Regions from separate parts of the Ruegeria sp. AB8 genome, predicted to be linked through region 4. Evidence: riboswitches for the same ligand, from Rfam matches in the RefSeq annotation. Region 4 holds a riboswitch; each other region holds the start of a gene.
The links. A riboswitch is a leader RNA that binds a small molecule or an ion and turns the genes downstream of it on or off. The one in region 4 is predicted to bind cobalamin.
Positions count from the first base shown of each region.

Region 1 (4,699 bases), on a different contig from region 4:
TAGTTGGTGATGGCCGAGAACAGGAACGAAACCGCAAGCCCGGCCAGGATCAGTTTTTCGGGCGCGCTTGTGCGTAAACCGTGAACCAGCGCCAGCACGATGCCCGACGCCACAAGCCCGCCGCAGAACGCGGCCAACGGCAGGGTCCAAAAGCCCAGCACGTCGCCGGTCACGGTGATCACAAACACGGCGCCGGCCGCCGCACCCGAGGACAGGCCGAACAGGAACGGATCAGCAAGATCGTTGCGCGTTGTGGTTTGCAGGACCACGCCGACGATGCCCAACCCGGCGCCGATTACGGCCGCGAACAGGGCGCGCGGCAGGCGCAAATCAAACACGATCCGGTGCAAAGGCGACATGTCCCCGTCACTCAGACCGGTTCCCAGCAAGACAGCGGTGAACGTGTCGGAAACCGGAATGGATGTGGTGCCGTAGATGGTTGAGATCAGCAAAAGGGCGGCCAGAACGACCGCCCCCAGCAGAAGTGTCAGGCCGAGTCGGCCCATATCAGTTGAGATCCGGATGCATGGCCTGCGCCATTTTCAGGATCGCCTCGATATTTGCCGGTCCCGGGGTCAGTTCCTCGTACCGCAGGCCAATCCAGGCTTCATTCTTGACAGCATCTGTCTGGGACATAACCGGATGCTCCTGCAGAAATTTGAAGGTATCCTCGGCGCCGTTGCCGGTTTGGTAATCCAGCAGCACCAGAAATTCGGGGTTGGCGGCCGCTACCGTTTCCCACGAGGTGCGGCCCCAGCTTGTATCCATGTCATGGGTCACGTTTTCACCGCCCGCTGCGGAAATTATCGCATCGGGAATGGCAAACTTGCCCGCGGTGAAGGGCGCATCAGCCGGACCATCCAACAGGAAAACGCGCGGTTTGGGCAGATCGGCGGTCCGGGTTTCGATCTCGGTCAGTTCTTCTTTCCAACCATCAACCAGTTCCTTCGCCTTGTCTTCGACCTGCATGACCTCGCCCAGTCGCAGAACGTCATCAAACAGCAGGTTCATGCTGGCTTCGGGGCGGTCCTTGTCCAGATGCACGCAGCTTTCGGACAGGATCAAGGTTTTGATGCCAAAGGGTTCCAGCGTGTCAGGTGTCACGTCTCCGCCCGGCTTCATCCCGTAATACCAGCCCGCGAAGAACATGTCGGGTTCGACGGCCACAAGGTTCTCGACCGTTGGGTATTTGGGCGCAAGCTCGGGAATATCGCCGCGCAGCGTATCGAATTCCGGGCTGGTTTTGTACCATCCGGTGATGCCGGTCAGCCCGACGATCTTGTCTTGCAGACCCAGCGCAAAGGCCATGTCGGTCATGTTCATATCGTGCACGACAATCCGCTCGGGTGCAGTTTCAAAAACTAGCGACTTGCCGCAATTGTCGACGGCAATTTCTTGTGCCGACGCACCGCCTGCCAGGGCTGTGGTCAGGACCACCGACCAGATCTGTTTCATTCAAAGATGCTCCTAGGGTTAGTTTGAGACCGAGGTTTTTCGGATATCCAGCGCCGGAATCACGCGGCCCTCATGGTGAAAGCACAGGTAGTCGACGCCAAAGGTTTCCCGGACCCGGTCCGAGGTCAGCACATCGGCCACGGGACCAAAGCCCGTGAGCCGCGCGGATTTCATCATGGCCACGTGAGTGGCGAATTCGGGGATCATGACGAGGTCGTGGACGATCATGACCACCGTTATGCCCAACTCGGCAACGAGCGACAGCATCCGCCCCTTGGCGTCGGGGTCCAGATGGTTTGTCGGTTCGTCCAAAAACAATAGTGAAGGGTTCTGTGCCAGAGCACGCGCGATATGCGCGCGTTGACGTTCGCCCCCGGAAAGTACGCCCATTCGTTTTTCCGCCAGATCACTCAGACCTGTCAGGTTCAAAACCCTGTCCAGTTCGGCGGCGTGGCCCTCTTTCGACCGGTCAGCCCGGATCGGGATTCGCCCCAAGGCCACATATTCCCGCAAAGACAATCTGCTATCCGGCAGCTCGTGCTGGCTGACAACAGCGATCATTCGGGCGCGCTGGTTGGCGGGCATGTGTTTCAGGCTGCGCCCATTGATCAAAACGTCGCCCAGCGCCAGTTCGGCTGTGCCGCACAACAGGTTCAGAAGCGTCGTCTTCCCGGCCCCGTTCGGCCCGGCAATTGCAAGGATGGCACCTTCTTCCAGTTCGAAAGACGCCGCTTGCAGCAGTACATCACCATTCAGCGCATAGTACTCGACGTCACGCACGGCAAGAAATGCAGAGGTCGTCATGAATGCTCCTCCAAAGTCATTCGGGGCAAACGGGAAAGGGTTTTGTCAAAAAGCGCGCTCGGCCTGTCGGACGCGCAGGTCCATCCATCGGCACTGTTCTGATATTGCAACGCGAATTCGGCCAAGGCCGCGATGTCATGCGGGGTCCGGATGTCGCCGAACAGGTATTGGGCTTTGCCGGCGGCCTGAAACCCAACAGTTGTCGGCTGCGCACACCCGGCCATGCAATCGACCGTGCGAATGGCAAACGCGGACGGCAGCGCATCTGACAAAGAAGAGCGTATTTTGTCCGCAGACAAATCACCGTTGCATGTCGAACAGATCAGAAGAACATGATCAGTGGCGTCTGACATGGTCCGCTCCACTTGTTGCCAAGCGCGGACAGAAGGTGCTGATCATGTAAACACGTGACTGACGTGCCATCTAAGCCTCCTTCCAGGGCGCCCCGCCCCGGGTTGGTTGAACATTGATGGCAGGTCTCCTGACTCGCGGGTCCTTGCTTGGCCTTCCTTCCCGGCCCATTCGGCCAGTGGGTGTTTGGCGTCGCTCACCGCTTACAGTTGCGGGGGCAGTTACGGACTTGGCCCACTGGGCCGCACCGTATTCCCTTTTCATCCCTCGGGTCTTCCTTCGGGAACCATCTTCTAGCTAAGTGCCTCAGACCCGGGCATGCGTCAATACAGAATTGTTGCCAGGACACTCTGTTCGGCGGCGGAGCGGCATCCATCGGTAACTGCCCGGGTGCCTCGCGTTCAGCGTGCCGGTTCAATTCTCCAGCAGTTTCAGAACCTGTTCGCGCTCGGACAAGACCAGCAACAGGGCAAGATCGCCCGGTTCGATCTGATCCAGTATTGTCCTGCTCGCCTCGACCGGGGAAGGCGCGCTCAGGATCTGCTCATCCCGAAGACCGTTGTTCATTGCCGCCTGCTTAATCAGCTTTGGAATCTCACCAAGGTTGCGTCCCCGCAGATAACCCTCAAGCTCGGCAGCGACGATCACATCCGGCTGGAACCGCAATGCCGTTTGCGTGACATCGATGATGTCCTGATCGGACCGGTCCCCGGCATGGCTTAGCAGTATGAAGCGGCGCTTTGCCGGAAGTCCGGACAAAGCCTCGCACACCGCTGCGACCGAATGTGGGTTATGCGCAAAATCGACAAAGACGCGGGCGCCGCTATGGGAAAACTCGTTGCACCGGCCCGGATTATCTTTGGCGTCTGGCTTGAAACCGGACAATCCCGTGCGAATGGCCTGCATCGGGATATCCAGTGCGCAGGCCAGACACAGCGCAGTCATTGCGTTGAGGATATTGTACCTGGCAGCCCCACCCATAGCGAGCGGTACATCGTGAACCGAAATCACCGGTTGTTCCGTGGAGCCATCGAAGAACACGATCATCTCGTCCCGCAGGAAGGCACAACAATGTCCTTGCTCGCGGGATTGTTGGATCAGTGCGTTTTTCTGGTCCAGCGAGAACCACCAGATCCTGCAGGACGTGTTCAGCGCCTCATCCCGGACAAAGGGGTCATCCGCGTTCAGGGCCAGAACGCCATCTTTCTTAAGGGTGCGATGCACGGCGAACTTGGCCTGCGCCAACTCCGGAACCGTGTTGACGCCGTACTGACCCAGATGATCATTGGCGACATTTGTGACAGCCGCAGCCGAGGCGGCATGGGTTGGAAGACCCCGGCGCAGGATTCCGCCACGGGCAACCTCCAGACAGGCGACTTCAAGCCGCCGGTCGCGCAGCAGCATGCGCGCTCCGCCGGGGCCGGAATAATCACCACGGTCGAGGATGTCGTCGCCGACGCGGACAAACTCGGTCGAGGTCAGCCCGGCAACCTTGCCCGCCGCCCGGGCGATCGCCTCAAGCAGCCGGGTCGTTGTGGTCTTGCCATTGGTTCCGGTGATGAAGGCGACGGGGATGTTGTGCAAGGCGTCCCACTCGACTTCATCAGGCGCAGGCAGAGCGTTCCAGGCCCAGGTCCGGCTTCCGACCCCGTGGCCGATCGAAATCTCGTCGTCGTCACACAGGATATCGACGCCCCGCGCCGACGCCGCCTGGATCAGGGCGATCAGGGCCGGATTTGCCTCTTTGGCCATGACGTCGCGGACGTTGGCGATCATCTTGTCGAAATCGCCGGGTGTTTCCCCGACCAGCGCCGCGGCACAGAAATGCCATGCGGTCTGGACCGCAAAGATCGCTGAATATAGCTGATCCATCGGCGCTGAAATCGCAAGGTTCACGCCGCCGGTGAATACCCGATATGTCAGCTTTTCTTGGTGCCAGCCGAGCGCATCCAGCACACGACGTGCATGATGCTGCCACAGCTCAATGACACGCGAAGACTGCTCTTGGTCAAAAAAGACGTCCATGATTGCGCCCGGGTGATCCCAGAGCAACCCGGGCCCGGTCAGCCGGCGCGCATCGTCTACCCGA
Region 1 is NZ_JBQGAB010000007.1:59,274-63,972, forward strand. It holds gene ACR0CG_RS08925 (iron ABC transporter permease) at 1-506, opposite strand, end outside; gene ACR0CG_RS08930 (ABC transporter substrate-binding protein) at 508-1,455, opposite strand; gene ACR0CG_RS08935 (ABC transporter ATP-binding protein) at 1,474-2,259, opposite strand; gene ACR0CG_RS08940 (DUF1636 family protein) at 2,256-2,612, opposite strand; cobalamin riboswitch at 2,714-2,916, opposite strand; gene ACR0CG_RS08945 (Mur ligase family protein) at 3,025-4,699, opposite strand, start outside.
Region 1: it holds a riboswitch for cobalamin, as region 4 does, so the genes downstream of both, ACR0CG_RS08940 (DUF1636 family protein) here and ACR0CG_RS03055 (hypothetical protein) in region 4, are expected to answer to the same signal.

Region 2 (4,699 bases), on a different contig from region 4:
TACAATGCGCCGAAGCCCAGCAGGACAACGACAAGAAGAAACCCAACAACGATCAAAAAGCCGTCTGTTTCCCCCGGAGGTGTCACCCAAAACGGGAGCCGCGCCATCGCCTCATCAGAGATAGAGCTGTTCACGTGAACCTCCTGTTTCCAAATGATCCCCGGCAAGGATAAGCGATTGAAATCAAAAAAACCAATCCTGCACGAGGCAACTCTGATCAGCCCCCGGCCCGATAGCGTGAACATAATGACGGGCCAGTGCCCGATATGACGTTGGACGGAATCCAGTTCGAGGTTCTCAAGCCTCCTGAGAAAGTGGTGCGCACGTCACTTCAAGCCATTTCAAGAAAGCACCTACCTGATCGGAAATGCGCCCCTTTCGGTAGACCGCAAAGTAGCAGGCCACCCATTTCGGCGGCACGTCGATAGCTTCCAGTCTGCCTTTATCCAGGTACTTTTTGACGGTCACTAGAGGGCTTAGATGCAATCCGTAGCCTTGCAAGGCGGCGTCCAGCTCGAACTTCGATCCCCCCGGATCAACAAGCTGAAGGTCGTCGACGCGCAGGCCGAAGTCCCGGACGACACCTTCAAAGACTTGGGAACCGATGCTCTTGTCCTGTATCCACGGCACATCGGTCAGGTTTTTCGCACCCAACCTGACAAGCTCTGGTGTGCCGCATAATACGAACGGCGACTTTAGAAGCAGTTTCTGGGCCGCGCCGCTCCAAACATGGTTTGGCGGGCCTCCGCGTATCGCAATGTCAAAGGCTTCGAGATCGACGTCCCACGAATTTCCTTCCGCAGCGAAGGACACCTGGATGCCGGGGTGTTCCGCCCAGAAGCCGCCAAGACGTGGCATGATGACCGCGTCGACAAATCGGACAGTCGTAGACACACTCACACCGCGAGCGGCCTCCTGAGCCGTCACATCATCAATGCCTTTTGCGATCTGCTCGAATGCGTCGTTGAGGGTGCTGGCCAGCGTCCGACCGGCCTCGGTCAAAGCAAGTCCACGTCCCTCTCGGCGCACAAGTGGAATCCCCAGATCAGCCTCAAGCTTTCGCACCTGTTGGGCAATTGCGGCAGTGGTTACGTTCAGTGAACGCGCCGCAGCAGAATAGCCGCCTAAACGGCCGGTCGCCTCAAACGCCGTGAGGGTCGAAAGCGGCGGCAACTTATGCCAGTCAATAAGGTCATTCAGTAGAAATACTTAATGATTGCTATTTTTTCCTGCCTCGCAAGGTACACCAAACGTAACTATTGTCGAGAAATACACCCGATACGAGTTGAACAATCAGTGGTGTAGCTATCTGAAATTGCGATTGCCCTAAAAGCCTGTCGAATTGCGTTGCAATACGATCGTCCTGCAATGCGTTTTGCGTTGATAGGCGGGTTTGAACAACCGGCAAGGTCCAATCGCCGCAAATGCTTGGAGGCCGATATGACTATCAGGATAACCATGCTTTTTACTGGAATAGGGTTGGCTATCGCGACACCGGCGCTGCCCGACACCAGAGCCGACACTCCGCAAGCCGCACACGTAGCGTATCTTGCAGCGATCAACTCGAACAAACTGGATCAATTCCTTGAGACGGTCACTGATGACGTGGTCTTCATCGCACCCGGCGCGCCTGTTATGGAAGGCAAAGCCAAGGTCGGGCCTTGGGTGCGCGGGTATTTCGACGCCGTTCACACCAGTTGGAAAAAGCAATCGCTGGAATTTGTTGTGGCGGCGGACTGGGCGTTTGAGCGTTATGAGTTTACCGCCACCGATGTTCCGCGTGACCCGGGCCCTGCCACTGTTTCCACGGGCCATGGCATCAATATCTACCATCTCGAAGATGACGGAACATGGCGCGTGGCGCGGGATATCTGGTCCAACGCGAATACCTTCAGCGCCGGCAGATCAATCGCGCCCGCGTGTTCGGGGCGTGCCGAACCTTGCTGATCAAAAGATTTGATTGGTTGGCACGCCGCCCAGATGGCTTGGACACATACTGGATCGGCCGCTTTTAACCGGGTTCCGTCCACGGCCAACTACATTGGCCTCAGGACGGAACCAGGCAAGTACTTTTCTCGGCAACCGAAAGGCCCAACCCGCAGACCGGGCATTAGCGAATTACTGGGCCACAACTTCCTTGCAGCTGCCTTTGCCCCATCCGGATTTGCTGCCCGAAGCCGAATAGTCAAACGTGCCAGTCTTGAGATTCACGTTGTAATTCAGGGTAAAGCCGTCACCGATATACAGGTAAGTCAGGGTGTCGAGGCCGGGATACACCTCAGCCTTATTGTCGATATCACCAATGGTAATATGCCCTTTGTTCTGGCCTTCGTATTTGACCAGCGTGGCCGCCATTTCCGGATATTTTGCATCCGGCGCTTCACACTCGAACACCCGGTCTTCCGCAACTGCAGCGACGGGTAAGAACACAAGAAAAGCTGCTAACTTTTTCATTTTTTTGTTTCCTGGCATATTCTGTTCGCCGACGCCCGCTAAGGACAGTTTGAGGCATAATTTTGCAAAAATTCTGGCTACTCTGTGCACGGCAAGACGGCCATCAGATTCGATCTCGAAGCGGTCGTTTTTGCCGGGTCTTGCGCGAATACTGAAATGGAGTACCCCGAGCCGGTCGGAACGGCGGCTACTTAATCAACGAAACCCCAATCCCTCGGTTTAGCGATGCTCGGAGATGACGGTCGATTGGTCGCCGCAACGTCCACACACGGCCTGCCCCAGTGGCTCTGAAGCCGAATCTGCCCCGCCTGGCCGGGTCCCGCCGACCCCTTCCAAAATCAGCGAACATCACACTGAACCCCTCAATCACGCAGGATTTCCGGCGCAGCAAGCGCCCGGCGATGCCGCTGAGTGACCACCTCAGGTCGCTTTTCCCTTCCGGCGGCAAAACCGCGCATCCTGAAGCTTGACAAGTCCCCCGCCTGTGCCGCATGTCCGACCCGTTGGTGTCCATCCCTGGATGGATGAAAAGGGAATGCGTCAGCGGTTTTTCCGTCAAACGCAGCCGCCCCCGCGACCGTGACCGGAGAGGGTGCCCATAGCCACTGGCCGAAAGGCCGGGAAGGCGGGACATCTGCCAGAGCAAGCCTCTGACATCCGCAAGCCGGGAGACCTGCCAGCACCCGAAGAAGAAACCGGGCGGGGTGTTCCGGTGTCGGGTCCATGTGCAGACGCGTGGCCCGCATGAAACCCCGTCCCCCGCGAAGAGGATTTGGGGGGATGAGAGACATGACCGAGACCGCACCAGTCGAGTTGCTGGTCTGTACCACGTGCCGCCGTGGACTGCCCGTCGAGGATGATGAAAAACGCCCCGGCACATTGCTGCACAAAGCGCTGCAACAGGCCGACCTGCCCGAAGGCATCACGCTGAAACCCGTCGAATGCCTGTCGAACTGCGATCAGGGCTGCTCGATCGTGCTGCGCGGTGGACCGGGTCGCTGGACCTTTGTCTATGAGAACCTGAACGAAGCCGAACACGTTGACGTCATTGTCGACGGTGCGACCAAATATCTGGCGACCGAGGACGGCTTGGTCAAATGGCGTGAGCGCCCCGAACATTTCCGCAAAAACTGCGCCTCCCGCATTCCCCCGATTGGAGCCCTGAAATGAGCACTCTTGAGAAACTTCCCGTCACTGTGATCACCGGCTTTCTGGGCTCAGGGAAGACAACGCTGGTCAAGCACCTGATGCAGAACCCGCAGGGCAAACGTCTGGCGGTCGTGGTCAATGAATTCGGCGACGTGGGCGTCGACGGCGATATTCTGAAATCCTGCGCCATTCCCGATTGTCCGGCAGAGAACATCATGGAACTGGCAAACGGCTGCATCTGCTGCACCGTGGCCGATGATTTCATTCCGACCATCGAAGCGCTGATGGCGCTGGACCCGCGCCCCGATCACATTCTGATCGAAACCTCCGGCCTCGCCCTGCCCAAGCCGCTGCTGAAAGCCTTTGACTGGCCCGATATCCGCTCGAAAATCACTGTGGACGGCGTGATCGCTCTGGCCGATGCCGAGGCGGTCGCGGCAGGTCGCTTCGCTCCGAACGTCGAGGCGGTGGATGCCCAGCGCCTGGCCGATGACTCGATCGACCACGAAACGCCTCTTTCCGAGGTGTTCGAGGATCAGATATCCTGCGCCGATATCATCCTGCTGACCAAGCCCGATCTGGCAGGGCCAGAGGGTGTTGCCAAAGCCAAAGAGGTCATCGCAGCCGAGGCCCCGCGCCCGCTGCCCGTCGTAGAGGTTGCCGAAGGCGTCGTAGACGTCCGCGTCGTGCTCGGTCTGGAAGCTGCAGCCGAGGATGACATGGACGCGCGTCCGTCGCATCACGACGGTCATCACGACCACGAACATGACGACTTCGAAAGCATCATCGTCGAACTGCCGGAGCAAAGCGATCCACTCGATCTGGTTGCCAAGATCGAACGTCTGGCCAGGGAATTGAACATCCTGCGCGTCAAGGGCTATGCGGCAGTTGCCGGCAAACCGATGCGTCTGCTGGTTCAGGCTGTCGGTGCCCGGGTGCGTCATCAGTACGACCGCCCCTGGGAACCCGGCGAGGAGCGCCGCTCGCGTCTTGTGGTCATTGCCGAGCACGACGACATCAAAGAGGCCGAAATCCGGGATATCCTCGTGGGTGTGACCGAGGCCGCCGAGTAAGCCATGCACGTCGTCTTCCGCGA
Region 2 is NZ_JBQGAB010000022.1:1,732-6,430, forward strand. It holds gene ACR0CG_RS19240 (hypothetical protein) at 1-134, opposite strand, end outside; gene ACR0CG_RS19245 (LysR substrate-binding domain-containing protein) at 298-1,173, opposite strand; gene ACR0CG_RS19250 (YybH family protein) at 1,441-1,947, shown strand; gene ACR0CG_RS19255 (hypothetical protein) at 2,119-2,454, opposite strand; cobalamin riboswitch at 2,942-3,149, shown strand; gene ACR0CG_RS19260 (DUF1636 domain-containing protein) at 3,244-3,624, shown strand; gene cobW (cobalamin biosynthesis protein CobW) at 3,621-4,676, shown strand; gene cobN (cobaltochelatase subunit CobN) at 4,680-4,699, shown strand, end outside.
Region 2: it holds a riboswitch for cobalamin, as region 4 does, so the genes downstream of both, ACR0CG_RS19260 (DUF1636 domain-containing protein) here and ACR0CG_RS03055 (hypothetical protein) in region 4, are expected to answer to the same signal.

Region 3 (4,699 bases), on a different contig from region 4:
GCAGCGCAGCTTGTGCAAAGCGTGTCCAAGCGTCACAGGTTCCATCGTTCCGACCAGAACCATCAGCGCAAGGATGACCGCGTTGGCCGTCAGTGCAATCTCGAAAGCTTTCCAAAGGCCCTGCCAACTGGCCGGAAAGCCAAAAACCGTGAACATCGCGTCACCGGGCATTGAGAATGGCAGCAACACCAGCATGAAGATGATGAAGCTGTCCATCATGGCCATACGCTTGAGGGTCCGGCCGACTGGCAAGCGTGACATCACCAGTAACCCAAGCGAGACGGACAAAGCGCCGATCAGCGCCGGAATGCTGTTGAGGGCAACCGTGACGATGGCAAAGATGCAGGCCAGCACGATGCGCATACGGGGATCGTAGTCTCCGATCATCCCGAAATGGGCGGCTTTGCCTGCCTCGGCCAGTGTTTTGGCCTGTGGTTCCAGCGCATGTGCCATCAGGTGGCCATCTTTTTACGCGCGGCCAGGTAAAAGCCGATGCCGAACAGACCAATGATATAGCCAATACCACCCAAGATGTTCTGCAGATCATTGTGCTCGCGATAGGCGGCGATCTCGCGCCGCAGTGGGCGGGTTTCGTCGCGCACCGCTTTGGCGATGGCCGCTCGTTCCTCATCCGAGAGCGAGGCCACTGTCACCGCTGCCGCGCCATCCGCAGATGCAACCGGCGTGGCTGTTTCAGAAAGCTCGGCTTCGACCCCCATGATTTCGGCCACTTCGTCGGCCGGCATGGCAACTTCGGCGACGTGCCCTGCACCCAGATCTGCCTTGAATGTATGAGTCACAGCTTTGGTCGGGCTGTAGAGAAAGAAACCGTCCGTATCGGTTACTGTGCGTCCCAGTTCAGAGCCATCGGGGCCATAGACGATGACTTCCTGGTCTGCGGCCATATCGCCATTGGAAAACCCCAGCTCGCCTTCGATTGCGTCGCCTGCCGGAAAAACGCCTGCAATAACCTTATGCGCAAGAGCCGGGAGCGGGGCGAGAGCAAGCGTACAAACAAGGATCAACTGTTTCATGTGGACGCAACCTTTACAAAAAGTTCCGGTTTGACCTTGCGGGCCAGAAGAACGGCAAAACCTGTCAGCACGGCCTCGATAGCCATGACGGGAATGTGGGCGAAAAAGACAAGCTTGGCAGCGGGCAGGAACTCATCGCCGGACAGCGCCAGCGAAACCGCGACGAAAGCCGTTGTGGCCGCGATCGAAAACGCGCCGCCAATTCCGCCCCAGATCGCCCCCTGAACAGGTGAGCCACGTGCGATCAGGCGACCAAAGATCATCCAGGTCAGCACCGCCGGAAGGGCGATATTCACCGTGTTGATCCCCAGCACGGTCAATCCGCCAAAACCAAAGAACACGGCCTGCAGCAGCAAGCCGACAAAAAGGGCCGGAAAGGCGGCCCAGCCGAGCAGAAGCCCGGCCAGACCGTTCAGAATCAAATGCACAGACGACGGGCCAATCGGCACATGGATCAGCGAGGCGACAAAAAAGCTGGCCGACAACACGCCCGCCGTGGGAATGCGATCCAGATCCAGCGATTTCAGGCCCAATGCGATCCCGCCAGCCGCGGCGACCGCACCGCCGATCACGACAGGGTTGGAAAGGGCTCCGTCGACGATGTGCATTCAGGCTTACTCCAGATCCCAGGCGCGGATCCAGATGACCGCATCCTGGCTCAGCTCTTTGCCTTCATGCTCGGTTTCCGGGCCCACGCCCAAAGCGGCGAAGCCCCAGTACCCGGCTTTTGGCACACCAAAAGTGAAATATCCGTTGTCATCCGAAATCGCGACCAACGCGCCGCCCGGCAATGGGGACACGGTGGCGTCCTTCGCGCCGGTGCCGGTCATGTCCGGTGCTGCGGCGATGTACTCGATTTCGATTTTTGCGCCGGCGACGGGCTGTCCCTCGCTCAACACGCGACCGGTAAAGGTTGACCCGGCGATGATGTTGTAAGGCTTGTTCAGCGGCAGAATCTCGGCGGCCAGCCCCTGCGGCTGATCCCAATCGGTCGGCAGTTCGTTTCGGTTGAGGTAAGCCTTGGTGATCTGCTGGATATAGATATCCTCGGATTCTTCGTAGTAAGGCGCAGGAACTGTAACCACCACATAGTCACCCGAGCGCTTCACCGGAATCGAGCCCAGGAACGCTTTGGCAATGTTGTCCGGTCCTTCAAAGGTGGTTTCTTGCAGCGTACCCATCAGATCGGTTTTTTCACCGTTGTGGATCACAAAGAATTCTTCCGGTTTTTCCAGGGTCATCACGTGACCAGCTTCAAACGGGTGCCAGAAAACCAGTTTGACCGGAACGTCACCGGGGCGTTCGATCATCGTGTCGTCGGTATATTCCAGCAGGAAATGGGCCTGCGCCAATGCAGGCATCGCCAAAGCAGCCGTTGCAGCCACCAGCAGTTTTTTCACAAATCGAGTCCTTCTCACGTCGCGCCTTCCCCGGAACAATTCTGCTTTGACGATGGGGAACGCGAAGCCATCTGCCTTGTCGGGCAAACAGATCCGGCGCACACCCCGTCGCCGATGATGAACGCCCCTTCCAAGGGCGCATGTTCGGCAGGTCTCCTGACTTGCGGGTCAAAGCGCTAAACTAACCTTCCCGGGATACCCCAGTGGCATTATCAGCCGCGCTCGCCGCCTACAGTTGCGGGGGCAGTTGCAGAGTTGGCAAAATGTGCCGCACTGCATTCCCTATTGCTTCCGAAGATGTCCCCGGAACCGAACATGGCGCGTTCATGCCAGAATATGTAAGACACGGTCAACAATTGATTGCGGCGTTGCATGGGCCATTTGCGAAATCAGAAATTGCATGTTCGCGCTTGCTACGCGGTTTGGTATGCGCCACCGCGAGTGTGTGTGTTTTCCTAGATCTCTTTATGTGTTCAATAGTCGTCGGTTCAGTTCGCGGACTTGAGATTTTTAGGCCTGAAACTGCGGGCGTTGACTCGCGTGTTTAATTGAACTCGTTACAAATATGTAGGGTCGCTCCGATGCACAAAAGGTCCGACCGGCCCAGCGCCCGATGCAGAAGCAGAGTTGTTGTACTTGTCGCCGTGTTCACGCTACCATCGGGCAAAACAACAGTGCAGGTGCCTCGTGACCACAGAAACAAAACGCCCGCTCACCCTTCGCGATGTCTCGGAAGCGTCGGGGGTATCCGAAATGACGGTCAGCAGGGTCCTGCGCAATCGGGGTGATGTATCGGATGCGACCCGAACACGGGTTCTGGCCGCCGCAAAAGAGCTGGGATACGTGCCCAACAAAATTGCGGGTGCGCTGGCATCCAGCCGGGTCAATCTGGTTGCGGTCATCATCCCCTCACTGTCCAACATGGTCTTCCCCGAGGTCCTGACCGGCATCAATCAGGTTCTGGAAGACACCGAATTGCAGCCAGTGGTCGGCGTGACCGATTATTTGCCGGAAAAAGAGGAAAAGGTCCTTTACGAGATGCTCTCGTGGCGGCCTTCGGGCGTGATCATCGCAGGCCTGGAACACACGGAAGCGGCCCGGGCGATGCTGGATTCCGCGGGCATTCCGGTGGTCGAAATCATGGATACCGACGGCAAACCCGTGGATGCGATGGTCGGCATTTCACACCGCCGTGCCGGCCGTGAAATGGCGCAGGCCATTCTGAAGGCCGGATACCAGCATATCGGTTTCATGGGGACCAAGATGCCTTTGGACCACCGCGCGCGCAAACGTTTCGAGGGCTTTACCGAGGTTCTGGGCAAACACGGGATCGAGATCGAGGACCGCGAGTTCTACTCGGGCGGGTCGGCACTGGCCAAGGGGCGCGAGATGACGCAGGCGATGCTGGAACGATCGCCGGAACTGGATTTTCTGTATTATTCCAATGATATGATCGGCGCTGGCGGGCTGTTGTACCTGCTGGATCAGGGGATCGACATCCCTGGTCAGATCGGGTTGGCGGGGTTCAACAATGTCGAACTGCTGCAAGGTCTGCCCCGCAAACTGGCAACCATGGATGCCTGCCGGCTGGAAATCGGCCGCCAGGCCGCAGGGATCATCGCGGCACAGCTGGCCGACCCGGAAGCCGAGATTGAAACCCGCGTAACCCTGACGCCAAAAATCAGCTACGGCGACACACTGAAGCGGCGTTAGAGTCTTGGCACTGCCGAAACTGGACAACCGGACAGCCCGTGCGGTGTTCATGGATCGTCACTTGCTGTCCGAAACCCCGTCGGGCAGCGCAAAGGGCGCGGATCTTCTGGACCTGATCCGACGGCTTGGTTTTGTTCAGCTGGACAGTATCAACACCGTGGCCCGCGCCCATGACATGATCCTGTTTTCGCGCAGGCCCACCTATCGCAGCACACATCTGAAGCGCCTGTATGAACGGGACAGGGCGCTGTTCGAGCATTGGACACATGACGCCGCCGTCATTCCGATGGAGTTCTACCGGCATTGGCACCTGCGCTTTCAGCGCGACGCCGATTTGTTGAAAGCCCGCTGGAAGAATTGGCGGCGGGATGGATTTGAACAACAGTTCGCCTCGGTTCTGCTGCACATCCGCGATCACGGTCCGGTATCCTCGTCCGATGTGGGAAAGGACGAAAAGAAAGGATCGGGCGGCTGGTGGGACTGGCACCCGTCCAAAACCGCGCTGGAGTTCTTGTGGCGCTCGGGCGCGCTGACCGTCATTGGCCGGGATGG
Region 3 is NZ_JBQGAB010000003.1:285,318-290,016, reverse strand. It holds gene cbiQ (cobalt ECF transporter T component CbiQ) at 1-453, opposite strand, end outside; gene ACR0CG_RS05285 (cobalt ABC transporter permease) at 453-1,034, opposite strand; gene cbiM (cobalt transporter CbiM) at 1,031-1,642, opposite strand; gene ACR0CG_RS05275 (DUF4198 domain-containing protein) at 1,649-2,434, opposite strand; cobalamin riboswitch at 2,564-2,763, opposite strand; gene ACR0CG_RS05270 (LacI family DNA-binding transcriptional regulator) at 3,122-4,147, shown strand; gene ACR0CG_RS05265 (winged helix-turn-helix domain-containing protein) at 4,152-4,699, shown strand, end outside.
Region 3: it holds a riboswitch for cobalamin, as region 4 does, so the genes downstream of both, ACR0CG_RS05275 (DUF4198 domain-containing protein) here and ACR0CG_RS03055 (hypothetical protein) in region 4, are expected to answer to the same signal.

Region 4 (4,699 bases):
CCGGGGGCATGTACATGGCAAACCGGTTGTCATGCCTAGCGTCGCCGGGACGCATCTTGGCATCATCGACCTGCATGTGCAGAAAACCTCTGCCGGGCCATGGAAGGTTGTCGGGCAGCAGGTTCAGCTGCCTCCTGTTCTTTCCCGGCACGGGAACGGAGCGGTATCCGAAGACCCCGGAATGCGGCATCTGTTCAGTTACGGCCACAAAGAAACCCGTGCACTGGCCTCAAGACCCGTGGGCCACAACAATCAAAGCCTGCAAAGCTATTTCAGCTTTTGCGCACCGGATCGGGGCCTCGCTTTGGTCGCCAGCGCCCAGGCAGCGGCATTGAACCTCCATCTGGACGAAGACCTACGGGGGCTTCCACTGTTGTCCGCTGTTTCGCCCTGCAAGTTCGGAGGCCGCGCGGGACCGCGCTCCTACACGGAAGTACCGCCCGGAAAGGTTCGTTTGCGCAATGTTTCGGATCTTCATTCTTTCCCGAATGAACTGCGCGCCGTGCTTGTCACCGGCGACATGGTCCGTGACTGGCTTGAAATGTCGGCGGGCATTTTCAATCAGGTTGATGCAGGAGCTGTCCGCACTCTGACCGATGAAACACGGGCCGGGCATAACTTCGATGTGCTGTTCGGCCTGACCTATCGGATCGATCTTTCTCAGCCGGCGCGTTTTGATTCTCACGGAATGCTGGTCGATCCCACCGCAAACCGTGTCTGCGAGATTTGCTGCGGTGGAATCCCTATTGAACCCACCCAGAAATTCGTTGTGGCCCTGAACAGTTACCGGGCCAGCGGCGGCGGACACTTCCCAGTTGCGCATCAGGCCCGGCAGATCGATCTGCCGACCTTACCCATCAGGGACGTCCTGCGCGACTATCTTTCGGGGGGATTACCGGGCGACCCGATGCAATCTGCGCCCTTCCCCTTCAGCCTTGTCCGGCTTCCCGGCCACGCTTCGATTCTGAAAACCGGGCCGGGAGCAAGGGCGCATCTCTCCGAACTGGACGCATACGATCCGCATGTGCTGGGGCATGACCCGGAAGGCTTTCTGCGGATCAGACTGTCACTCTGACGGGTTGTCTTCCTGGCGCAACTTCCCTATATCGACGATTGAGAGGTTGGCGCGGGCGAGCGCCTCGCCAACCTGGTCAGGTCCGGAAGGAAGCAGCCACAACGAGCCCCGCTTGGGTCGATGTCCAACCTCTCACTTCATCCCGCAATCGTCACATCTTTCCGGTCGGAACGGACTTGCTGCTCCGCAGACTCGATCAGCCTCGGCCAGACCGCTTTGTTTTTGCGCGCAAAAACACCAATGTGGCCAATGGATTTCAGCCCGAAATCCTTTGGTTCAAGCACATGACGGTTGGCGTCCGGGCCGTATAGCTCGGCCAGCCTCCGGACCGCATTTTCAGGCACCATCTGGTCGTCCGAAATCGCAAACAGGTCAACCGGACCACCGGCCCGCGACCAGGTCACTGCGGGCAGGCCTTGGCCAATTTCAGGCAGATAGCTGTTCGGCGAGGTGCACCATTTTCGCCATTGCCAGTAGACCTTTGACGGCAGGTCCGAACCAAACCCAATGGCCTTGCCGGGCAGATACCCCAGCATATGAACTGCAAAAGGCGCATGCCCGTACCAGAAGATTCCGGCCAGCCCCCGGTAGGGCCAGGGATGATCCGACAACGTAACCAGGCCGGAACACACACAAATCATCCGGTCGATCTGATCCACATCCGATTGCAATGGCCCAAGCATACCCCCCAGCGAATGACCAATGGTCCACTGCCGCGCACTTGGGAATCGCCGCCGCATCTCGGCCCGGGCCGCGGGAATATCGATCAGCGCCCAATCGGACATGGTGACACGCGAATCCTTCAAACGCCCCGATAGCGATTTTCCGAAATCGCGGTAATCATAGGTCAGACAGGCAATGCCCTGCTCTTCCGCCAGCCACCGGGCAAAATGCTGATAATAGTCCTGGGGAACGCCGGTCGCGCTGTTCAGAACAACTACGATATCAGGCGCTGCAACAGGCAGGTACAGACGACCCGACAGCATAGCCGTCCCGGCGGGAAATCGTATGTCTTCGGTCAAGACCTGTTCCTGTATGTCCAACATCTCATGCTCCGCTCTCAACTGAACAGTTCAGTTCACCTATCTGTCAGGCCAGTCGCCCGCTCAAGTCAACCCGGTGCAAACATGACCAAACGTCCGCTTTCCCGACCACGCATCGGACCAAATGCCTCGGCCCGCGCAATGCGCTTGACTCGGGGACCCCGCAACCGCTAGCGATGAGGCGATGGTTTCCGCGCCCTTTCCGGGGCCGGGATGAAAAGGGAACACGGTGCGGTTCTGTCTGGCATTGCCGGAAGGAACCAAGGCCGAGACTGCCCCCGCAACTGTAAGCGGTGAGCAATGCCGAAACACCACTGGCCGAAAGGCTGGGAAGGTCGGCAAAGCGATGACCCGCAAGTCAGGAGACCTGCCATCGATACTGAAACCGAAACTCGGGCGGGGTGTCCGGGCAGGTCCTGATGGCATAGCCCCGTCACACCTGATCCTTGCCCCGCGCCGCGCGCGGAGGGCGCATTATGATCTGGAAGACAAGGACACACGAATTTTCTGCCACTGTGTGCCAGCGCACCGGCAAACCCTGTCCGGCACTGGCGCAAATGGCGCGGGCTCTGACGCGCGCCGTGGCAAGCGCCGGCCCGGCCGCAACCCCGCAATTCGCCATTGAAGGCAGCAGCGAGCTTGCCCATTGCCCCGAAGGGTGCATGGCCCGGTTCCACGCGCGGCCAGACAAAATCCGGGTGTTTTGCGGAACGAATGAGGAAACTCCGGGCGACAGGTTGGAGGATTATGCAGACATGATGTTCTGCGCAGAGTTCCGTGCGCTGCCGTCCGCAATTCTGTCGGACCCGCCCTGCGCCATGCTTGAAGCTTCGGCCCTGGCAGGTCGCCAAGTAGCGGCCCAGGCCGGACATTTGTCGGCCTGACCTACGGGTCCGCGCTGGCCGGAATCAATTGCGTGGCCCATGCCAGTTGTGCATCTGTTTCAACCGCACAGGGCCGCACCGCCCTCAACCGTTTCAGGGCTGCACCCGGTTGCTCGCCACATTCGACCATCAGGCGCAACACCACCATTCCGGACCGGCCACAGCCGCCCCGGCAATGCACCAGAATGCGCCCGCCCCCTGACAGGGCATGGCGGACGGCCGCGCTTACATCGGGCCAGCGCGCGGTCACGGCGTCGGGGGGTGCACCGAAATCTTCGACCGGCAGATGGACCCAGCGGCAGGCGCGCGCCTGAATGTCGGTTCCGAAGTCACGCGCGCCGTCCTGCAGCATCTCGACTTCGGTCGTCATTGAAATGACAAGACCTGGCTTCCAGTCGGAAATCGCATTCAGGTCCTGGGCATATTTACCCCCACGCCCCGGCATTGATGTCAGGGCCAGAGTACCTCCTCCGACCTGCAGCGCATGAATAATCATCTGAGACATGCAACGCGCCCTCCTTAATCGTTACGCACAAGAATCCGGTCAAAAATGCTTTCGCCTTCATTTTTACGCGCATCCCGAAGCATTCCCAAATGAATTTCGCGAACCGGCTGTGGACGCAGGCGGCGGCGCACTCTACGCTGCACTTCTGATACGAATCCGACAGAGCAGAAATGACCGACTCGCCACGCCCCGCTTATCAGGTTCTTGCCCGCAAATACCGCCCGGAAACCTTTGCCGACCTGGTTGGTCAGGATGCCATGGTGCGCACCCTGAAAAACGCGTTCGAGGCAGACCGGATCGCGCAGGCCTTCATCATGACCGGCATCCGCGGCACCGGCAAAACGACAACGGCGCGGATCATCGCCAAGGGCATGAACTGCATCGGCCCCGATGGCGACGGCAAACCGACGACCGAACCCTGCGGCCAATGCGAACATTGCGTGGCGATCATGGAAGGCCGCCATGTCGACGTGATGGAGATGGACGCGGCCAGCCGCACGGGCGTGAACGACATCCGCGAAATCATCGACAGCGTCCGCTATCGTGCAGCCAGCGCACGCTACAAGATCTATATCATCGACGAGGTTCACATGCTTTCGACCAGCGCGTTCAACGCGTTGCTCAAGACGCTTGAAGAACCGCCCGAGCATGTGAAATTCATCTTCGCCACGACGGAAATCCGCAAGGTTCCGGTGACGGTCCTGTCGCGCTGCCAACGCTTCGACCTGCGCCGGATCGAACCCGAGGACATGATCGGTCTTCTGAACAAGATCGCCGCCGCCGAGGGCGCCCAGATCGCAGAAGACGCACTGGCGCTGATCACCCGAGCGGCCGAAGGTTCGGCGCGTGATGCAACTTCGCTGCTGGATCAGGCGATCTCGCACGGGGCCGGGGAAACCAGTGCCGATCAGGTCCGGGCGATGTTGGGCCTGGCGGACCGGGGCCGCGTCCTGGACCTTATGGACATGATCCTGCGGGGCGACGCGGCGGGGGCTCTGACAGAGCTCAGCGCTCAGTACGCCGAGGGTGCCGATCCGCTTGCCGTGCTGCGCGATCTGGCCGAAATCACCCATTGGGTGTCCGTGGTCAAAATCACGCCGGACGCCGCCGAGGACCCGACCGTTTCGCCCGACGAACGCGCACGCGGTCAGCAAATGGCCGAAGCCCTGCCGATGCGCGTTCTGACCCGCAT
Region 4 is NZ_JBQGAB010000002.1:189,722-194,420, reverse strand. It holds gene ACR0CG_RS03070 (bifunctional 2',3'-cyclic-nucleotide 2'-phosphodiesterase/3'-nucleotidase) at 1-1,075, shown strand, start outside; RNA gene ffs (signal recognition particle sRNA small type) at 1,115-1,213, shown strand; gene ACR0CG_RS03060 (alpha/beta hydrolase family protein) at 1,213-2,121, opposite strand; cobalamin riboswitch at 2,287-2,507, shown strand; gene ACR0CG_RS03055 (hypothetical protein) at 2,595-3,002, shown strand; gene ACR0CG_RS03050 (protein-tyrosine phosphatase family protein) at 3,004-3,507, opposite strand; gene ACR0CG_RS03045 (DNA polymerase III subunit gamma/tau) at 3,678-4,699, shown strand, end outside.